3 regions of the Pseudomonas sp. DY-1 genome follow, and region 1 is predicted to be linked to each of the others. Evidence: predicted binding sites of a transcription regulator. Region 1 holds the regulator's gene; each other region holds the start of a gene.
What was found. The regulator LexA, encoded in region 1, represses DNA repair genes until DNA is damaged. The targets are predictions, from matches to a motif close to CTGTNTNNNNANACAG.

Region 1 (6,858 bases):
ATCGTCGTCGAAGGCCGCAGAATCAGCCTGCTTCCGGTACTGCTGCGCCTGATTCAGCGCAATCCCGAGCTGCTCGACCCGCAGAACCTCCAGCGCCGCAAGGACGACGAACAACTACGCCTGCAACTGGATGCCACCCGCGCGGCGGATGGGCGCCCCTTGCAGGTTATGCTGCCTTTCTCTCGACTAAAGCCCGTTCTGACAACGCTGGGCGAGCTCTACCAACGCGACCAGGACCCGTCCCAGACCCTGCGCCTGGCACGCCCCGACGCTGCGCGCCTGAGCCAGCTCGAAGAGCTGGACCTGCACTGGCAGGGCGGTGAAGAACTTCGAGATCTGGCGCGCAAACTACGCGACAGCAGCAAGGCCGCCTGCAGCCCGTCAAAGGGCCTGAATGCCGAACTGCGCCACTACCAACTCGAAGGTCTGGCCTGGCTGCAAACCCTGCGAGAAGTCGGAGCCGGCGGCATCCTCGGTGACGACATGGGTCTGGGCAAGACTCTGCAGACCCTCGCCCATCTTCTGTTGGAAAAGGAAGCCGGCCGCCTCGACCGCCCGGCCCTGGTGGTAATGCCCACCAGCCTGATCCCCAACTGGCTGGACGAGGCTGCACGCTTTGCGCCGGACCTGCGCGTCCTCGCCTTGCATGGCCCCAGTCGAAAGAAAGCCTTCGCGCGGATGGCCGAGCATGACTTGTTGCTGACCACTTACGCCCTTCTCCCGCGGGATCTGGAACAGTTCGCTGAACTGCAGTTGCACGCCCTGATCCTCGACGAAGCGCAGTACATCAAGAACCACGCCAGCAAAGCAGCCCAAGCGGCACGCCAACTGCAAGCCCACCAGCGCCTGTGCCTTACCGGCACGCCACTGGAAAATCACCTGGGCGAACTCTGGTCGCTGTTCCACTTCCTGATGCCCGGCTGGCTGGGCGACAGCCAGGGCTTCCTACGCAACTACCGGACGCCCATCGAGAAACACGGCGACGCCACCCGTCTGGCACACCTCAATGCCCGCCTCAAGCCTTTCCTGTTGCGCCGCAGCAAGGAAGCCGTGGCCACCGAACTGCCGGCCAAGAGCGAGATCACCCAGTGGGTCGAACTCAGCGACCGCCAACGCGACCTCTATGAAACAGTGCGCCTGGCCATGGATCACAAGGTCCGCGACGAGATCGACCGCAAGGGCCTGGCCCGCAGCCAGATCGTTATCCTCGAGGCCCTGCTGAAGCTGCGCCAGGTGTGCTGCGACGCGCGACTGATTGAGGAAAGTGGCACTCGCTCGCGAGGCAGCAGCTCGGGCAAGCTGGATAGCCTGATGGAAATGCTCGAAGAACTGATCGCCGAAGGCCGCAAGGTGCTGCTGTTCTCGCAGTTCACCAGCATGCTGTCGCTGATCGAGGATGAGTTGCGCAAACGCGCGATCGAGTATGTGCAGATCACCGGCGACACCCGTGATCGCCGGACGCCCGTACAACGCTTCCAGAACGGTGAAGTGCCGCTGTTCCTGATCAGTCTGAAAGCTGGCGGAACTGGCCTTAACCTCACTGCCGCCGACACGGTTATCCACTACGATCCGTGGTGGAACCCGGCGGTGGAGCGCCAGGCGACAGACCGCGCCTATCGCATTGGCCAGGACAAGCCGGTGTTTGTCTATCGGATGATTTCGCGCGGGACCGTGGAGGAGAAGATCCAGCAACTGCAAGCGCAGAAGGCAGCGCTCGCAAGAGGGATTCTCGACGGCCGCGAGAAGGAAGGCTGGCGATTGGCGGAAGAGGACATCGACGCCCTCTTCGCCCCCCTGCCCCGAATTGTCTGAACCGGAGCACCGCAGCAGGCATCACACCGAGATGCCTGCTGCGGGACAGGACACGTCAGGCTTTCAGCACGTGGGCCAGGACGCTGCGAACCTTGCCGATACCCGCGGCCAGAGCGGCTTCGATCTCGGCCATGGTGATAATGCCTTCGGACTTTCCGGCAGCCGGATTGACCACCAGAGACAGGCACGCATAGGGCAGGTTCAACTCACGAGCCAGCGCAGCTTCGGGCATGCCGGTCATGCCGACAATGTCGCAGCCATCGCGCTCAAGGCGGGTGATTTCGGCAACGGTCTCCAGGCGTGGCCCCTGGGTGCAGCCGTAGACGCCGAAATCGCTATGCGGGAAATCGCAGGCATTCAGTGCGGAAAGCAACTGGCCGCGTAGCACTTCGTCATACGGGTGGCTGAAATCGATATGGGTGACGTGGTCCAGGTCACCCTCGAAAAAAGTACCGACGCGACCGTGGGTGTAGTCGATCACCTGATGCGGCACCACAAGGTGGCCGCTGCCCATGGCCGGATGAATGCCGCCCACCGCGTTCACCGCGATCACCGCCTGGGCGCCCGCATGCTTGAGGGCCCAGAGGTTCGCCCGGTAGTTCACCTGGTGCGGCGGAATGCGATGCGGGTGGCCATGGCGAGCGAGGAACAACACATCGTGCCCGGCGTACTCACCACGAACGATACCGGCCGAGGGTGCACCGTAAGGCGTGTCAGGATGCAGCAGCGCTTTCATGCTCAGGCCTTCGAGCTGGGTCAGGCCTGTACCACCAATGATGGCGTAGACGGTCATGTCGGTTCCTCAATCGATCAACTGGGCTTCACGCAATGCTGCAGTCGCCTGCAGCCAGCGGGGGTCCTGGCGGTATTCGGTACCGGGGAAAGCGCGGCGGCGCATGCGCGCGAGGCTGGCCGGCGGCGTCGCTCCCAAGCGCTGCAGGCGCTCCAGGGCCAACTCGGCGGCTGCGCGATCGTTGCACACCAACCCCATGTCGCAACCCGCGGTCAGGGCTGCCTCGATGCGCTCGGCGGCGTCGCCCACCACATGGGCACCGGCCATGGACAGGTCATCGCTGAAGATGACGCCGGAGAACTTCAGTTCCCCACGCAGGATTTCCTGCAGCCAACGCCGGGAGAAACCAGCCGGCTGGTTATCCACCTTCGGGTAGATGACGTGGGCGGGCATCATGCCGTCCAGCTCGGACGCAAGGCGGGCGAAGGGGATCAGGTCGCTCGCTCGAATCTGCTCAAGGCTGCGCTCGTCCGTGGGAATCGCCACATGAGAATCGGCCTCCGCCCAGCCGTGTCCAGGGAAGTGCTTGCCGGTAGCAGCCATGCCGGCCTCACGCAGCCCACGGATGAACGAACCAGCCAGATGCGCAGCGCGTTCGGGGTCGCCTTCGAACGCACGACTCCCCACCACAGCGCTGCGCTGGTGGTCGAGATCCAGCACCGGGGCAAAGCTGATGTCCAAGCCTACCGCCAGTACTTCGGTCGCCATCAACCAGCCGCACTGTTCAGCCAGTTGCTCCGCGTTGTCGTTGTCGGCCAGGGCCCGCATCGCGGGAAGGCGCAGGAAACCCTGTCGCAGGCGCTGTACGCGGCCGCCTTCCTGATCGACGGCAAGAATCAGGTCCGGACGAACGGCACGGATGGACGCACAAAGCTCGCGTACCTGACGCGGGCTTTCGATATTGCGGGCGAAGATGATCAGACCGGCAACTTCTGGCTGTCGGAGGATCTGCCGATCCTCAGCGGTCAACCAGGTGCCGCCGATATCCAGCATCAGGGAACCTTGCATTAATAATCCTTAAGAGAGTTGCGCCGCCGCCCAGTCCGGGCAGGGCGCTTCGTCAATGCGTACCGCACAGTGGACGGGCACTCGATCGAAGAGTTCCAGCACATCCGTATTGCGCAGACGAATGCACCCATGGGAACGAGGCACGCCCATTGGCTCGGTATCTGGCGTGCCATGCAGGTAGATATAGCGGCGGAAGCTGTCGACACTACCAAGGCGGTTGCGACCTGGCTCTCGACCGCTGAGCCACATAATGCGACTCAGTATCCAATCCCTTCCCGGAAAACGCCCGTGCAGCTCGACATTCCAGACCTCACCAGTCCAGCGCCGACCACGCAGCACCGCCCCCAAGGGCAGACCGCCGCCAATCTTCGCGCGAACCTGGTGAAGTCCACGGGGCGTGCAATTGGAGCCATTGGTCTCACCCGCACCGTTGAGCGCGGTAGAGACAGACATGCGCAGCACCAACTGCCCGTCGGCAAAGCCGTAGAGCTGCTGGTCAGCGATGGAGATATGCAGGAGATCAAGGTATTGCATGGGCCGCAAGCTTAGCCGATCAGCCCGCTCGCGCCCATATGGTTTTAAGCCTTGGCGGGGGCTGCCGGGGCCTTGCTCCGTGGTTTCAGCATTGCGCTCGCCAGCACCTCGTCGGTAACGCCGGTCTCGGCACGCATGCCGGCCGCCAGGAAGGGCACCATCAGTCGCATGACTTGTTCGATCGAGGTATTCACGCCAAAGTCGTTTTCCGCCATGGCACGCAACGCCTTGATCCCAGACATGCTGAATGCCGCGGCGCCAAGCATGAAGTGCACCCGCCAGAACAGCTCCAACGGGGGAACCCTTGGTGCAGACTCATTTACCAGCAGCATGTAACGACGGAAGACCTTGCCGTAAACCTCTTCCAGATACTTGCGCAAGTGCCCCTGGCTCTGACTGAATGCGAGACCGAGCAAGCGCATGAAGATAGAAAGGTCATTTCCGCTACGAGGCTTTACCGCAAGGGCCTGCTCGACGAGCATTTCCAGCAACTCCTCGAGGCTGGCCTTGTTTTCGGCCTTGGCCTGGCGACGATCCAGCTCTCGCTCCAGGCTCTGACAGAAGGGGCCAAGGAAACGCGAGAAGACCGCCTGAATCAACGCCTTCTTCGAACCGAAGTGATAGTTCACCGCCGCCAGATTGACCCCAGCTTTGCTGGTGATCAGGCGCAACGAAGTCTCGGCGAAGCCCTTCTCCGCGAACAGCTGTTCCGCAGCATCCAGAATGCGTTCTACGGTTTCCGACTGGGCCATGGCTCCTCCGCCTGACAAACACTTGTTTGAAACATACGTTTCATCCGGTCAGATTGTCAAGTCGACCTCACCACTATCTGACGCAACGGTCATTCTCCCGGGCAGTGCGCCAAAGGGGTGTCTCGATTATTCCTCCCTCTTCTTCCTTCGCCAAAAAAAGAAGCATTGCCAAGCCCAAATCACTGTATATAATCCCAGCAACTGTATAAAAAAACAGAGCGCCTCCATGCTGAAACTGACGCCCCGCCAAGCTGAGATTCTCGCATTCATCAAGCGCTGCCTTGAAGACAATGGCTTCCCTCCGACTCGAGCGGAGATAGCTCAGGAACTTGGCTTCAAGTCACCCAACGCCGCCGAAGAGCATCTCAAGGCGCTGGCACGAAAAGGTGCGATTGAGATGACCCCGGGTGCTTCCCGCGGCATTCGCATCCCCGGCTTCGAGCCCGGCAACAGCGAAGATGATGGACTGCCGGTGATTGGCCGCGTCGCTGCAGGCGCGCCAATCCTCGCGCAGCAGAACATCGAGGAATCTTGCCGCATCAATCCCGACTTCTTCCATCCCCGAGCCGACTACCTGCTGCGCGTTCGCGGCATGTCGATGAAAGATATCGGCATCTACGACGGAGACCTGCTCGCCGTCCATAGTACCCGCGAAGCCCGAAATGGCCAGGTTGTCGTAGCTCGCCTGGGCGAAGAAGTCACGGTCAAGCGCTTCAAGCGTGAAGGCGAAAAGGTCTGGCTGATTGCCGAGAACCCGGAGTTCGCCCCAATCGAAGTCAACCTGGATGAACAGGATCTGGTGATCGAAGGTTTGAGTGTCGGCGTGATCCGCCGTTAAAGGAGGCCCTATGCAGTTCCCGCAGTCGCTTGGTCGGTCACAGCTCCCTCTGTTCCACGAGGCCATCCTGGCCAATCCCGTGGCGCCGCTGCTGACCGATGTGGTCGAAGAAACCAGCAAGGAAGAACCAGACGCGTTCAGTGAACTGTCGCTGCGCGGCGCTGCCGGGCATTGCCGCAGCCTGCTCGCCTCGATATTGCGGGAACTAAGTGAAGAGAAAGACGCACGCTGGCTGACACTGATCGGCGCCCCCGCTGGCCTCTCCCGGGATTGGCTGCGCGAGTCCGGCCTCAACCGCGAACGCATCCTGATCCTGCAACCACGCGGAGAGCAAAGTGCTCTTGAGCTGGCTTGCGAAGCCCTGCGCCTAGGCCGCAGCCATACGGTTGTGAGCTGGCTTCAGTTGGGACAACGGGCCAAACGCCAACTGGCCCAAGCTGCACGCCAAGGCGACGCGCAAAGCCTGAACGTTCTACTGGGATGAAAGGTTTCTGGGCCCCTGATGATCGCAGCGCCCCTCTGACACGAGACGGTAACCGGATCAGCGGAAGATCTGGCCCCAGAGATCAATGCAGGACGCGCGGACCATCCTGGTGGTCCATCTCTCCTTCAGCCAGTCGGCCAGCCATCTGAACACCGACATTCAGCATGGCTTTGGCGACTTCCAGGTGATGCCCCTGAAGGAAAGCCTTGGCATCGGCGGAGAAGTCCAGCGTAACCAACGCCTCCTCGTCCTCAGCCCGGCGCAGAATGATGCGCCCGTCAGGCAGTTCGACTATTTCCAGAAAGGACGTAGGCATAAGTTCATATCTCCACGAAAGGCGGCCATTGTAGCAGCCAGCCGCCAGCACGCCCTAGCCCGTCGATCAAATCAGCACTCGCTGAGTGTTTCCCGGAAGCGCAACGCAAGCGATTTCAGATTTTGCCGCCATGATTCCAGGACTTCACGCGACAACGGCTTTTCTTCCTCACCTATGCTGACTGCGGTGATCAACGGTAGAGTCGGGTCGATCTTTGCCTGCTTCGGCGCCTGAGGTGGCTGGAATAATGCGCGATAAGCAACGAGCAGCTCAGCCAGCCATGTTTCACGCTGCTGGGCCAACTCCACCAACTCAGCCAGC
Region 2 (6,858 bases), 2.7 Mb from region 1:
TCCAGTTCGTCCAGCAGGCGTTGCTGAAGCTCGGCGAGGTCGTTCGGTTGGACGCGGTGTTTTCGAGCCAGGGTGTAGATGGCGTCGAGACGTTCCTCCAGAGCTTGCTGGCGTTCAGGGTCGGCGTCGAAATGATCGAGGAAGCGGTTCAGCTCGCCCATGGCCTCCTCGACCTGGATCTGTGCGCTGGACAGCAGGTTGACCGCTTCGGTCAGGGCGCCTGGCTGGGAATGAAAGGCGGTGAGGCGGTTGAGACTGGCGGTCAGCGCGCTGAGTACGTTGCCGGCATCGCTGTCGCTGCACATTTCGATGACCTGGCGGCATGCGGCCAGCAGGCTTTCGGCATTGGCGAGGTTCTTGTGTTCCTGCTCCAGCCGTTCCAGTTCGTTCTCGCCGAGGGCCAGGTTTTCCAACTCGTCCAACTGGTAGGTGAGCAGCTGGTGGCGTGCCCGCTGTTCGTCGCCTGCTCGGGACAGGTGCTCCAGCTCCTGGCGGGTCTGTCGCCAGCGTTGGGCTGCCAGTTGCACCTGGCGGGCGAGGTCGCTGGCGCCTGCGAACTCATCCAGCAGGCGCCGATGGGTGTCGGTCTTGAGCAGGGACTGGTGTTCGTGTTGGCTGTGGATGTCGATCAGCAGTTCGCCCAGGGTCTTTAGGTCGCCTTGGGGGCAGGGGCTGCCATTGATGTAGGCACGGGAACGACCTTCGGCGGTGATGACGCGTCGCAGTATGCATGGGCCGTCGTTGTCCAGGTCGCGCTCGGCCAGCCAGGTGCGGGCTTCGGGGATGCGGCTGAGGTCGAAGCTGGCGAGGATGTCGGCTTTGTCGGCGCCGGGGCGCACCACGCCGCTGTCGGCGCGATCACCCAGGGTCAGGCCGAGGGCGTCGAGCATTATCGACTTGCCGGCGCCGGTTTCCCCGGTGATCACGGACATTCCACCCTCAAGCTCCAGATCCAGGTGCTCGACGATGGCGTAATTGTGGATTGACAGGTGTACCAGCATGGTGCGACTCCCGCGCTGAGTTGGCTGTGTATTTATACAGTGTTTGTTTTCTGCCTGACAATCGCTCCTCCCCCTTGAAGCGACAAATTGCGACCCCATATAGGCGGACATATCAGCGGGTCTTTACCCGCAGCTGTCTTTTATGAGGAGGAAGGCATGGCCGACGAACAGACCCTGGATAACCAGACCCCCGAAGCGAATCCTGCTGCCGACGCCGCATCCGGCGAAGACCTCGCCACCCGCGTACAGGTGCTGGAAGAGCAGCTGGCTGCGGCCCAGGATCAGTCGCTGCGTGTTGCCGCCGAACTGCAAAACATCCGTCGCCGTGCCGAACAGGATGTGGAGAAGGCGCACAAGTTCGCCCTGGAAAAATTCGCCAACGACCTGCTGCCGGTTGTCGACAGTCTGGAGCGCGGTCTCGAACTGTCCAGCGCCACTGACGAGACGATCAAGCCGGTGCGCGAAGGGATGGAGCTGACGCTTAAGCTGTTCCACGACACGCTCAAGCGTCACCAGTTGGAGGCGGTCGACCCGCATGGCGCGCCCTTCAATCCTGAGCATCACCAAGCCATGGCAATGGAAGAGAGCACCCATGTCGAGCCGGGCAGCGTGCTCAAGGTGTTCCAGAAGGGTTACCTGCTCAATGGCCGCCTGTTGCGCCCCGCCATGGTGGTGGTCAGCAAGGCTCCGAGCGCGACGCCGCCGTCGATCGACGAGCAGGCTTGAAATCCGGGCTTGGGCCCCCATCTGTTAGATCAAGCGTTTATGTGCTGCCGCGGTCCGTGAAGTGAGGCCGCGGAGAATCCAAAGTTTCGGGAGAGAGAATATGGGCAAAATCATTGGTATCGACCTGGGGACCACCAACTCTTGCGTGGCCATCCTGGAAAACGGCAACGTCAAGGTGATCGAGAACGCCGAAGGCGCTCGCACCACGCCGTCCATCATCGCCTACACCAACGACGGTGAGACCCTGGTCGGGCAGTCCGCCAAGCGCCAGGCGGTCACCAACCCGCAGAACACCCTGTACGCCGTGAAGCGTCTGATCGGTCGCCGCTTCGAAGAAGACGTCGTGCAGAAAGACATCAAGATGGTTCCCTACAAGATCGCCAAGGCCGACAACGGTGACGCCTGGGTGGAAGTGAAGGGCCAGAAGATGGCGCCGCCGCAAATCTCTGCGGAAGTGCTGAAGAAGATGAAGAAGACCGCCGAAGACTACCTCGGCGAGCCGGTCACCGAAGCGGTGATCACCGTTCCGGCCTACTTCAACGACAGCCAGCGCCAGGCTACCAAGGACGCCGGCCGCATCGCCGGTCTGGACGTCAAGCGCATCATCAACGAGCCGACCGCGGCTGCACTGGCCTACGGCATGGACAAGGCCAAGGGCGATCACACCGTTATCGTCTATGACCTGGGCGGCGGTACCTTCGACGTGTCGGTGATCGAGATCGCTGAGGTCGACGGCGAGCACCAGTTCGAAGTGCTGGCCACCAACGGCGACACCTTCCTTGGTGGTGAAGACTTCGACCTGCGCCTGATTGATTACCTCGTCGACGAGTTCAAGAAAGAGTCCGGCATGGACCTGAAGGGTGATCCCCTGGCCATGCAGCGTCTGAAAGAAGCTGCCGAAAAGGCCAAGATCGAGCTGTCTTCCGCTCAGCAGACTGACGTCAACCTGCCGTACATCACTGCAGATCAGACCGGTCCGAAGCACCTGAACGTGAAGATTTCCCGCGCCAAGCTGGAAGCCCTGGTCGAAGATCTGGTCGCGCGTACCATCGAGCCCTGCCGCATCGCCCTGAAGGACGCAGGCCTGGACGTATCCGATATCCAGGAAGTGATCCTGGTCGGTGGCCAGACCCGTATGCCGCTGGTGCAGAAGCAGGTTGCCGACTTCTTCGGCAAAGAGCCGCGCAAGGACGTGAACCCCGACGAGGCCGTCGCCATTGGTGCCGCCATCCAGGGTGCCGTGCTGGCCGGTGATGTGAAAGACGTGCTGCTGCTCGACGTATCCCCGCTGACCCTGGGTATCGAAACCCTGGGTGGCGTGATGACCGCGCTGATCGAGAAGAACACCACCATCCCGACCAAGAAGTCGCAGGTGTTCTCCACCGCCGACGACAACCAGTCTGCAGTGACCATTCACGTGCTGCAGGGTGAGCGCAAGCAGGCCGCCCAGAACAAGTCCCTGGGCAAGTTCGATCTGGCCGAGATTCCGCCGGCTCCGCGTGGCGTACCGCAGATCGAAGTGACCTTCGACATCGATGCCAACGGCATCCTGCACGTCGGCGCGAAGGACAAGGCCACCGGCAAGCAGCAATCCATCGTGATCAAGGCCAACTCCGGTCTGTCCGAGGAAGAAATCCAGCAGATGGTGCGTGATGCCGAGGCCAACGCCGAGGAAGACCGCAAGTTCGAAGAGCTGGCCGCTGCCCGCAACCAGGGCGACGCGCTGGTTCACGCCACTCGCAAGATGATCACCGAGGCCGGCGACAAGGCCACTGCTGAGGAGAAGGTTGCGATCGAGAAGGCGCTGGGTGAGTTGGAAGTGGCCGTGAAGGGCGACGACAAGGCCGACATCGAAGCCAAGATGAATGCCCTGTCCCAGGCGTCCACTCCGCTGGCCCAGAAGATGTACGCCGACCAGGCTCAGGCTGGCGAACAGCCGCAAGCTTCCGCTGCGGACAAGGCTGGCGACGATGCCGTCGACGCCGAGTTCGAAGAGGTCAAGGAAAACAAGTAAGTGTCACGCTTGCTTTCGCCCCGGCGTACGGTGCCAGACGGCCCGTACGCCTGATCTGCCGCGCGGGAGCTTGCTCCCGCGTTGGTGTGTCTGGGGCTGGTGAATTCGAGAGTGCAGGAAACCTATGGCTAAACGTGACTTTTACGAGATCCTTGGTGTCGAGCGTGGCGCCAGCGAGGCGGAGCTGAAGAAGGCTTATCGCCGTCTCGCCATGAAGTTCCACCCGGACCGCAATCCGGGCGACAAGGCTGCGGAGGAGCAGTTCAAGGAGGCCAACGAGGCCTACGAAGTTCTCTCCGATGCCAGCAAGCGCGCAGCGTATGACCAGTACGGCCACGCCGGTGTCGATCCGCAGATGGGCGCAGGCGCCGGTGCCGGTTTTGGTGGGGCCAGCTTCTCCGACATCTTCGGCGATGTGTTCAGTGACTTCTTCGGTGGTCAGCGTGGTGGCCAGCGTGGCGGTCCACAGCGTGGCAGCGACCTGCGCTACACCCTGGAACTGGATCTGGAAGAAGCGGTGCGTGGTACTACCGTGACCATCCGCGTGCCGACGCTGGTCAATTGCAAGACCTGCGAAGGCTCTGGTGCCAAGAAGGGCACCAGTCCGGTCACCTGTACCACCTGCGGTGGTATCGGCCAGGTGCGCATGCAGCAGGGCTTCTTCTCGGTGCAGCAGACCTGCCCGCGCTGCCATGGCAGCGGCAAGATGATCAGCGACCCGTGTGGCAGTTGCCACGGCCAGGGGCGCGTGGAAGAACACAAGACCCTGTCGGTGAAAGTGCCTGCTGGCGTCGACACCGGTGACCGTATTCGTCTTTCCGGCGAAGGCGAGGCTGGTGCGCTTGGTGGGCCTTCCGGCGACCTCTACGTGGTGGTCAACGTGCGCGAGCACCCGATCTTCCAGCGTGATGGCAAGCACCTCTACTGCGAGGTGCCGATCAGCTTCGCAGACGCAGCCTTGGGGGGCGAGCTCGAGGTGCCGACCCTGGATGGCCGGGTCAAACTGAAGATTCCGGAAGCGACCCAGACCGGCAAGCTGTTCCGTCTGCGCGGCAAGGGCGTAGCGCCGGTGCGTGGTGGAGGTGCTGGCGACCTGATGTGCCGGGTTGTGGTGGAAACGCCGGTCAACCTGGACAAGCGCCAGCGCGAGCTGCTCGATGAGTTCCGCAAGACGCTGCAGAGCGATGGCTCCCATTCGCCCAAGGCCAGTAGCTGGTTCGAGGGTATGAGGCGCTTCTTCGGCGATCTCTAACGACGAGCTGGAAGTCGGTGCTTGGAGTTGAACTGCTCCTGTCCCGATTTCCAGCTCCAGGCTTCCAGCTTGGAGCTTTTTTATGCGACGTATTGCAGTGATGGGCGCCGCTGGGCGCATGGGCAAGAATTTGATCGAAGCGGTGCAGCAGGCGCAGGGCGCTGGCCTGACGGCTGCCATCGATCGTCCGGACAGCAGCCTGGTCGGCGCTGACGCTGGCGAGCTGGCGGCGCTGGGCCGCATCGGCGTGCCGCTGTCGGGTGATCTGGCCAAGGTAGTCGACGAATTCGACGTGCTGATCGACTTCACCCACCCATCGGTGACTTTGAAGAATCTGGAAGTCTGCCGTCAGGCGGGCAAGGCCATGGTGATCGGCACGACGGGATTCTCCTCTGACGAGAAAGCCCTGTTGGCGGCTGCCGCCACGGAGATTCCGATCGTCTTCGCTGCCAACTTCAGTGTCGGTGTGAACCTCTGCCTCAAGCTGCTCGATACCGCCGCCCGCGTCCTGGGGGACGAGGTCGACATCGAGATCATCGAGGCCCACCACCGTCACAAGGTGGATGCGCCATCCGGTACCGCACTTCGCATGGGTGAAGTGGTTGCCGATGCGCTCGGTCGCGATCTGTCCAAGGTCGCTGTCTACGGTCGTGAAGGTCAGACTGGCGCCCGCGCTCGCGAGACCATCGGATTCGCCACCGTGCGCGCTGGTGATGTCGTAGGTGATCACACTGTGCTGTTCGCGGCCGAAGGTGAGCGGGTGGAGATCACCCACAAGGCTTCCAGTCGCATGACCTTTGCCCGCGGTGCAGTGCGTGCCGCACTCTGGCTGGAAGGCCAGGAAGCGGGTCTGTATGACATGCAGGATGTGCTCGGTCTCCGCTGAGTCGCTAATCGGGATGTCTTTCGGGTGGACCGAAATGACGCATTCCTATAAACTGCAGCTTTAGTGTGTCCACTAAAAGTTACGCAGAAATGGCTCAGATAAAAAAGCGGGGTGACGGTAACAACGTCATCCCGCTTTTTTACAACCTGCGTTTGCTTCAGCCTTGATCTACGGGAGGTCTTCTTGATTAAGCCAGCCATACTCGCGCTTGCCGACGGCAGCATTTTTCGCGGCGAAGCCATTGGGGCCGATGGCCATACCATCGGCGAGGTAGTGTTCAACACTGCCATGACCGGCTATCAGGAAATCCTTACCGATCCTTCCTATGCCCAGCAAATCGTTACCCTGACCTATCCGCACATCGGCAACACCGGCACCACGCCGGAAGACGCCGAGGCTGACCGTGTATGGGCCGCCGGCCTCATCATCCGCGACCTGCCGCTGCTGGCCAGCAACTGGCGTAACAAGCAGTCGCTGCCGGATTACCTGAAAGAGAACGGTACCGTCGCCATTGCCGGCATCGATACCCGCCGCCTGACCCGCATCCTGCGTGAAAAGGGCTCGCAGAACGGCTGCATCCTCGCTGGCGCCGACGCCACCGAAGAGAAAGCGCTGGAGCTGGCTCGCAGTTTCCCGGGCCTGAAAGGCATGGACTTGGCCAAGGTGGTGTCCTGCGAGGAACGCTATGAGTGGCGCTCCAGCGTGTGGAACCTGGAAACCGACAGCCATCCGGAAATCGCTGCCAGCGAGCTGCCTTACCACGTGGTGGCCTACGATTTCGGCGTCAAGCTGAACATCCTGCGAATGCTGGTAGCCCGTGGCTGCCGCCTGACCGTGGTGCCCGCGCAGACTCCGGCCAGCGAAGTTCTGGCGTTGAATCCGGACGGCATCTTCCTCTCCAACGGCCCTGGCGACCCCGAGCCGTGCGATTACGCCATCCAGGCAATTCGCGAGTTCCTCGATACCGAGATTCCGGTGT
Region 3 (6,858 bases), 2.1 Mb from region 1:
CGGCGGCGCAGGTGCCGTTCGCCATTGGGAAAGAGCCGGTAGCCGGCATCCGCCACCGTACAGTGATGGCGCACGGCGGTCATGCAATCCTGCAAGGCCCTGCGGCCTCGGGCATGCATATGCACATCGCCGGTTGCCACGGGTGGGATGCCAAGGCGCTCGGCCAGGGCCAACAGGCCCGTCAGGCGGCTGGCGTCGTCCGCGCCCTGGTGCAGCTCCACTGCCAGCCACAGGCGTCCGGGGAAGCACTGGCGCAGCCAGAGGCCTTCGGAATCGTCGTTTTCCCGCTCGGGTATCCAGAGGGCCAGCAGGCCGTCCATGGGTGTAGCCAAGTCACCACGCAGCAGTTGGTACTCACCCTTCTTCGCCCGTCGCCGGGCCTGGGTGATGAGACGGCAGAGGTGCTGGTAGCCCGTCAGGTCTTCCACCAGCAGCACCAGCCTGGGCCCGCCTTCGAGGCGCACTTCGCTGCCGATCACCAGGGGCACTCCGGTTTCCCTGGATGCCTGCCAGGCACGCACGATGCCGGCCAGGGTGCACTCGTCGGTGATCGCCAACGCCTCATAGCCATGATCCTTGGCGCGCTGGAACAGCTCGCTGGCACTGGAAGCCCCGCGCTGGAAACTGAAGTTGGACAGGCAATGCAGCTCGGCGTAGGCGCTCATGCGAACCAACCCTGCAGCAGCAGCGGTCCCTCCCCGTTCACCAGGCGGAAGGCCCAGCCGCGCTGGCCGTTGCGGGTTTCCACCAGGTAGTAGTCGCGGCGTATATCGCCACCATCCCACCAGCCGGACTCGATCCGCTCGGGGCCGGCGAGAATGCGCACGGACGACTCCCGCAAGGCCACGGGCTCGCGCAGCAGCCAGCCGGGGCGCGGTGGACCGGGCAGGAGCGGTGCCTGCAGTGCTTCGGCGCCCAGTTGCCAGGCGCATTCGGGACGGTGATCGGCACGGGCCGCCAGGCTATGCACCGCTTCGTCCCCCAGGCGTGCGCGCAGGCGTTCGCGCAGTTGCTCCCAGGGCAGGGATTGCTGCGGGCGCTCGTCGAACAGCTCACGCCGTTCCGGCACGAAAGCCGGCAAGTCCTGTGCCTGCAGGCGGAAGGCGCGCACCGGTGCAGGCACCTGCAACTGCTCCAGGCGCCCACGCGCCAGCTCGAAGAGCATGGCCGCCTCACGTTCGGCACTGAGCAGCCCCACCGGCACCGGGGTATCGGCGAGATCACGGTGTTCCAGATAGAGCGTGAAGCGCTGCACGCCGCTGTCGCGCCCGGCGAGGAAAGCAGCCAGGTCGGCAGTGAGGCGGCGCAGGGGGAAGAGCAGTGCCTGATGGGACTCCACTTCGAAGTTCAGTTCGATGCGCAGGTCGAACTCATCCGGCGGCCGGTAATACTCCAACGCCAGCGGACGCTCGCCGAGCAGGGTGTCGACGTGCTGCAACACATCGACAGGAAAGCGTCGGGCCACGGTATCCCGTGGTAGCGCCAGCACCTGTTCCAGATTGCGCAGGCCCATGCGGGCGAAGGCGGTGGCGGTTTCCCGCGTCAGCCCCGCGCGATCCACCGGCATGCGCCCAAGCGCCTCGCGCAGATCATTCTGGCTCGTTACCGCCAAGCCATCGTAGGCATTGGCAAGCATCCGCGCCGCCGCCGGATTGGGCGCAGCGACGATGCGATGACGAAAACCTAGAGCCTCCAGTTCCCGCCGTAGCCGTGCCTCGAACCGTGGCCAGGGACCGAACAGGGCGAAGCTGGATTCCACCTCCAGCAGCAGGCAACGCGGGTAGCGCAGGCTGACCTGGGAACTGAAGCGATAGGCCCAGGCAGCGAGCAACTGCTGCCAGCGCTCGACCTCAGTCGGGTCGTACTCGACCAGAGCGAAATCACGGGTCAGGACATGCGCAGCGGTGAGCGACTGGCCAGGGCGCAACCCCAGTGCCCTGGCCGCCGGATTGAGTGCACGCAGCATGCGGCGCTGTGGCGTGCCGGTCACCAGCGCCAGGGGCGCTTCGGGGTCGGGATGGCCGCGCAGCACGCCATCCAGCGCCAACTGCGGCAGCAATATGCAAGCCCAGCGCATGGCCGCGTCATCGAGCCAGGGCGATGGGGGTCGCCGATGGAAGGCCGCCCCGGCACTTGAGCACCCGCAATTGCGCCGGCCATCCGTCGACGGCGATGCGCAAGGCCGCCGGCGAGGGGTTCAGGGCGGCCTCCAGGGGGCGATAGGCGAAGGCCAGCGTCTGGCCGGTTTCCGCGGCCACCTGCAAACGGCGCAGGGCGCGATCATCGACCTGCTGCGGCCAGCAGAGCACCGCACCGCAACTGCCGGAACGCAGGCATTGCTCGGCCGCCCAGAGGGCATCGCGCCCGCTCGCCTCCACCAGTGCCAGCCAGCGCAGGTCCACGCCTGCCGCCTGCCAGGCCTGTGGATAAGGAATATGCGGTGGCGCCACCAGCACCACGCGCTCGGCACTGGCGGTCAGCCGCGCCAAGGTGGGCCAGAGCAGGCGCAACTCACCCAGGCCCGTGGCTGGAGTGAGGATTTCGCTGAGTGCGGCTTCGGGCCAGCCACCGCCGGGCAGGACCCGATCCAGGGCGGCCAGGCCGGTGGGCTGGCAGCTGCCGGACAGCAACGCGCCGGGCTGGCCTTTCCAGACCCGCCGCTCATTGAGCAGGGCATCGAGGGCAACGACAGCGCCCATCAGCTCCACTCACTGGCAGAAGAGAAAAACGGCAGCCCCGGGGCGGGGCTGCCGAAAGGGCCAGGAACAATCATCAAGGCCATTGGGGGAAATCCTACGAATACTGTATTTATATACAGTAAATCGCAGAGACTTCCCACGGTCAATTCGGAAAAGGCAGAAGGCCTGCGAAAGCACGAACTTCCCGCAGGCCAGATGCCCTTCCCGTCATTTCACGTAGTGATTACCCCAGCGCTCGGCCTGGCGCACCGACTGCTGACGCAGGGTGGTGACACCTTTCGCCTGTTCGGCGGCCGCGGCGATCTCGTCGTCGATGATCTTCGTCGACAGTGACAGCCAGCTGGTGGCGAACGCCATGGCGTCGCCGTTGATCTCCAGGGCGTTCAGGTCGATGTTGGCGGTGGTGTCGCAACCCTGGTGGTAGCACGGGTCGAAGGGCTGGCCGGCAGCGCCGCCATACTTCTGTGCCTGCTCCTCGCTCTTGATATCTTCGGCGCCCGTGAACAGGCCACCGAAGGGGATGCCCACCTCGAAGAACTGCGCATAGTCGGAGCGGAAATCGATCTGGGTACCTTCGAAGGGCTCGCTGCGAAGCTTGAAGTAGGCCTCGAACAAGCGCTCGATGGCAGCAGAACCTGCCGGACCCGGCAGGCCAAAGGAGGAACCATCGCCGTCATAGATGAAGTTGCCGAAGTTCGGCGAACCGATCATGTCGAAGTTCAGGTAGGCCTTGATCTTCTTCCGCTCCTCATCGCTCAGGCTGTTGACGTAGAACGTCGAGCCCACCAGCCCCGACTCCTCGGCGCCCCACCAGGCGAAACGCACCTTGTTCTGCGGGTGCGCCTTGCGCAGCAGTACGGCCATTTCCAGCAAGGCCGCGCTGCCCGAGCCGTTGTCGTTGATACCTGGCCCCTCGAACACCGAGTCCAGGTGCGCGCCGGCCATCACCACGTTCTTCGGATCGCCACGCCGGGTCTCCGCCACCAGGTTGAAGGTTTGTGTCTTCTCGCGAATCACATCCGCGACCATGCGCAATTGCAGGCCAGGAGTCTGGGACCAGGCCACGCCGTTGTCATAGGTGGCGAACAGCACCGGGATGCCACCCTCGTAGGTGTCTCCCAGGGTGACGTTCTCAAGGCCCTTGCGGTCCTCGGTGTTGCCCTGGTTGAAGATGATCACGCCCGCCGCACCTGCAGCCGCGGCATTCTCCGCCTTCAGCTCGAAGTTGCAGCTGCCGCGTTGGACCAGAGCGATCGCGCCGCTGGGAAAGCCAGCGAAATCTTCCGCCTCGCAGCCGCTGGTGGAGGTATTGCCGGCCCCGAGGGACAGGTCCACCGCCACGACCGGCGCGCTGACATCACCGGGGTCGGTCTGCGACAGGTAGTTGAAGTCCTCCTCCCAGACGTAGTCGGCCGGTTGCGGCACCAGTGCCTGCAGGGTGCCCGGTCCCTTCGGGAAGAAGGCGGTGAAGGGGAAGGGTTGAACCCGCACCTGGTAGCCGGCGTGTTCCAGCGTCTTCTTCACGTAATCGATCGAAGCCTGGTAGCCCGGCAGGCCGGCCGCGCGGTTGCCATCGTTGAGCGTGGCGATGTCCTGCAACTGCTGCAGGCGGTGCATCACATTGCCCGCCTCCAGACAACGCGGCAGGCCCAAGGGCGTACCGACCAGCAAAGGCGATTTGCAAATGGCGGGGTTGGGTTTGCCGGGACTCCAGAATTCGCCGAAGGCATCGCCATCGGCAGCCGGCGCAGCAAGGGTGGAAGTTGAAGCGGCAAGAAACAGGGAACCAACAACACGTCTGACGTTGTACTTGTGGGTCATGACTTCAATCCTTTTGAAGTTGTTGTAGGTGGCCCGCCATGGCATTGCGCCACTGTCCTGTACGGCTTCCTCGGGGGCAGACCTAGGAGAACAGACTGGCGCAAGGTCATTCGGTTCTTCCGAGTGCGTGTAAAAAACGTGCAGTTTGTCGCCTTTTACGATGAAGATCGCAGGAGATACGCCATCAATTAGCCAGCAAACGGATGGCCACCTCGCATCACTCAAACTTCGGGGAGTGCACAGGCTCTATGCTGTAACCACTGCCAGCGACAGGACCCCGCCCATGTGTGGACGCTATGTCAGCCCCTCCGAGCGTGCCATCGAAGACTACTGGCATATCGGTGCCCGGGACTCGGGACGCTGGATCCAGAGCTTCAATGTTGCGCCCACTACCCAAGTGCCCCTATTGCGCCTTGACCGGCAAGGCGAACTGGAGCTGATTCCCGCACGCTGGGGACTGATACCGTCCTGGTGGAAAGAGGAAAAGCCTCCACTGCATGCCGTCTTCGCTCGCAGTGAAGAAGCCGCCAGCAAGCCGCTGTGGCGCCAGGGCTTGCGCAGCCAGCGCTGCCTGATGCCCGCCCAGGGCTGGTATGAATGGAACCCCCAGGAGCAGGTACGCAGTGCCCGCGGCCGCCTGGTACATCAGCCCTACTACCTCTACAGCCCGAACGACCCGATGCTGGCGATTGCCGCCATCTGGGCCTCCTGGACAGGCCCGGACGGACAGGAAGTCATCTCCTGCGCCCTTCTCACCCGGGATGCAGCGCCCTCCATCAGCGCCATTCACAACCGCATGCCCGTAATACTTCCCCAGGAGCAGTTCAGTCCGTGGCTCAGCCCCGGCACCAAGGAGGAACAAGTTCACCAAGCCATCGGCCAGGCGCGCGGAGATTTCACCGGGCACGCGGTTTCCACACGTGTGAACAGTGCACAGAACGATGATGAGCAGTTGATCGAGGCGATTGCCGAACCCGAATCCTGAGCTGGAGACAGCCCGAGCCTATTCGCCAGCTACCAGCCGCAATCGCACGGGGGCCGGTAGTCGGCTGTCGAGGTACGAATAGAGAGTCGCGTACGCACTGATCGCAATGCGCTCGCACAGAATGAGCCGCGTGAATTCCGCCATCTGGTCATCCGACCATGGGACTGCTGCTTCTTCCAGGAAGGCCACCATGGCGATGTGCGCGGCAGATACGTTGAGCGAGAGCTGACGCAGCTCCGCCCAGTAAACCGGTTCGATCACGAATCGCTCCTGGTGCATCACATAGCCAGATGCACCTAATTAGCGATAGCGCACCCGACATCAATGTTCCAGGGAACTGGCAAAATTCTGACGGAGAACCACATTCTTCGAATCGGCCTCTCCTTCTCCCCGTCGCCTAAGGAAAAACGGGAATACACTTATCCGGGACAGGCAGTGGCCACCTGGGCAAAGGATGCCCCCTCCTGTCGTGGCCTCCGCTCCAGGCGCCCTGCCTCAACGACCAGCCAGCAAATGCCGGCTGGCCACCCGCCCCAGCCTGGAGCAACAGCCATGAACCACACTCACCCTGGCCTCTCTTCAGCATCCCTTCGCAACGGCAGTATCCTGATTCTCTCCACCCTGCTGATCGCAACAGGCTGTAGCACTCACAACCCCGACATACGATCCAGCCGCGACGGGACATCCGGCGTCACCAGCCAGGCAAATCCGGATTACCTGAACTGCGTGAAAGGCGAAATCCGTCAGGATGTCCGGACCTTTACCTCGGAAGAAAACGGCAAGACACTGCTGTTCGTTGGCGATACCGACCCGGCCAAGGCCTCCGGCCTGGTCGAGCTCTCCAGTGGCCAGGGCCCGACACAGTACTCCGTGTATCAACGCAACGCCTGGCAGGACAAAGGCAGGCTGATCAATGCCGCGCGGATGTGCTCCAGCGCCTGAGACTCATGCGCTTTCTTGCTTGAGAAGCTGAAGAGGAGAACCCCCGCAGGCCAATGGTCTGCGGGGGTTTTCATATAGCGACCGAAGGTTCAGGCCTACAACTTCCAGAGCGGGTCGCTTGCCATCAGCGCCGCCGCCCAATCGGCGAATACCCGTACCCTGGCCGACAGGTGTCGTGAGTATGGGTACACGAGACTGATCGGCATGCTGCCCAGTGCCCAGCCAGGCAACACCTCAACCAGCTTCCCTGTCTGAAGGTGCGGACTGGCTTCGGCAAGCGGGACTGAAACGATGCCAAGCCCTGCCAGGCCCGCCGTTATGTACGCACCACCATTGTTGAAACGCATCGCTGGCAACTGGTCGACCGTGAAGCTTTCATCGCCCCGCCGGAGCACGGGGGTCATCTGCTTG

Region 2: a site for LexA is predicted at 1,026-1,041, ahead of recN (DNA repair protein RecN). Genes of this name have one in related genera too.
Region 3: a site for LexA is predicted at 2,803-2,818, ahead of imuA (translesion DNA synthesis-associated protein ImuA). Genes of this name have one in related genera too.

The regions. Positions count from the first base shown of each region.
Region 1 covers NZ_CP032616.1:1,906,618-1,913,475, forward strand. Annotated here, with positions in the region: gene D6Z43_RS09210 (DEAD/DEAH box helicase) at 1-1,812, shown strand, start outside; gene D6Z43_RS09215 (S-methyl-5'-thioinosine phosphorylase) at 1,868-2,605, opposite strand; gene nagZ (beta-N-acetylhexosaminidase) at 2,615-3,613, opposite strand; gene D6Z43_RS09225 (L,D-transpeptidase) at 3,623-4,147, opposite strand; gene D6Z43_RS09230 (TetR/AcrR family transcriptional regulator) at 4,192-4,899, opposite strand; gene lexA (transcriptional repressor LexA) at 5,126-5,737, shown strand; gene sulA (SOS-induced cell division inhibitor SulA) at 5,748-6,221, shown strand; gene D6Z43_RS09245 (hypothetical protein) at 6,304-6,537, opposite strand; gene D6Z43_RS09250 (DUF6586 family protein) at 6,609-6,858, opposite strand, start outside.
Region 2 covers NZ_CP032616.1:5,098,898-5,105,755, forward strand. Annotated here, with positions in the region: gene recN (DNA repair protein RecN) at 1-1,001, opposite strand, end outside; gene grpE (nucleotide exchange factor GrpE) at 1,158-1,727, shown strand; gene dnaK (molecular chaperone DnaK) at 1,828-3,741, shown strand; gene dnaJ (molecular chaperone DnaJ) at 3,866-4,993, shown strand; gene dapB (4-hydroxy-tetrahydrodipicolinate reductase) at 5,076-5,879, shown strand; gene carA (glutamine-hydrolyzing carbamoyl-phosphate synthase small subunit) at 6,063-6,858, shown strand, end outside.
Region 3 covers NZ_CP032616.1:5,659,167-5,666,024, reverse strand. Annotated here, with positions in the region: gene D6Z43_RS26750 (error-prone DNA polymerase) at 1-665, opposite strand, end outside; gene D6Z43_RS26745 (DNA polymerase Y family protein) at 662-2,077, opposite strand; gene imuA (translesion DNA synthesis-associated protein ImuA) at 2,085-2,699, opposite strand; gene D6Z43_RS26735 (M28 family metallopeptidase) at 2,907-4,520, opposite strand; gene D6Z43_RS26730 (SOS response-associated peptidase) at 4,804-5,505, shown strand; gene D6Z43_RS26725 (hypothetical protein) at 5,524-5,766, opposite strand; gene D6Z43_RS26720 (hypothetical protein) at 6,058-6,447, shown strand; gene D6Z43_RS26715 (LysR family transcriptional regulator) at 6,543-6,858, opposite strand, start outside.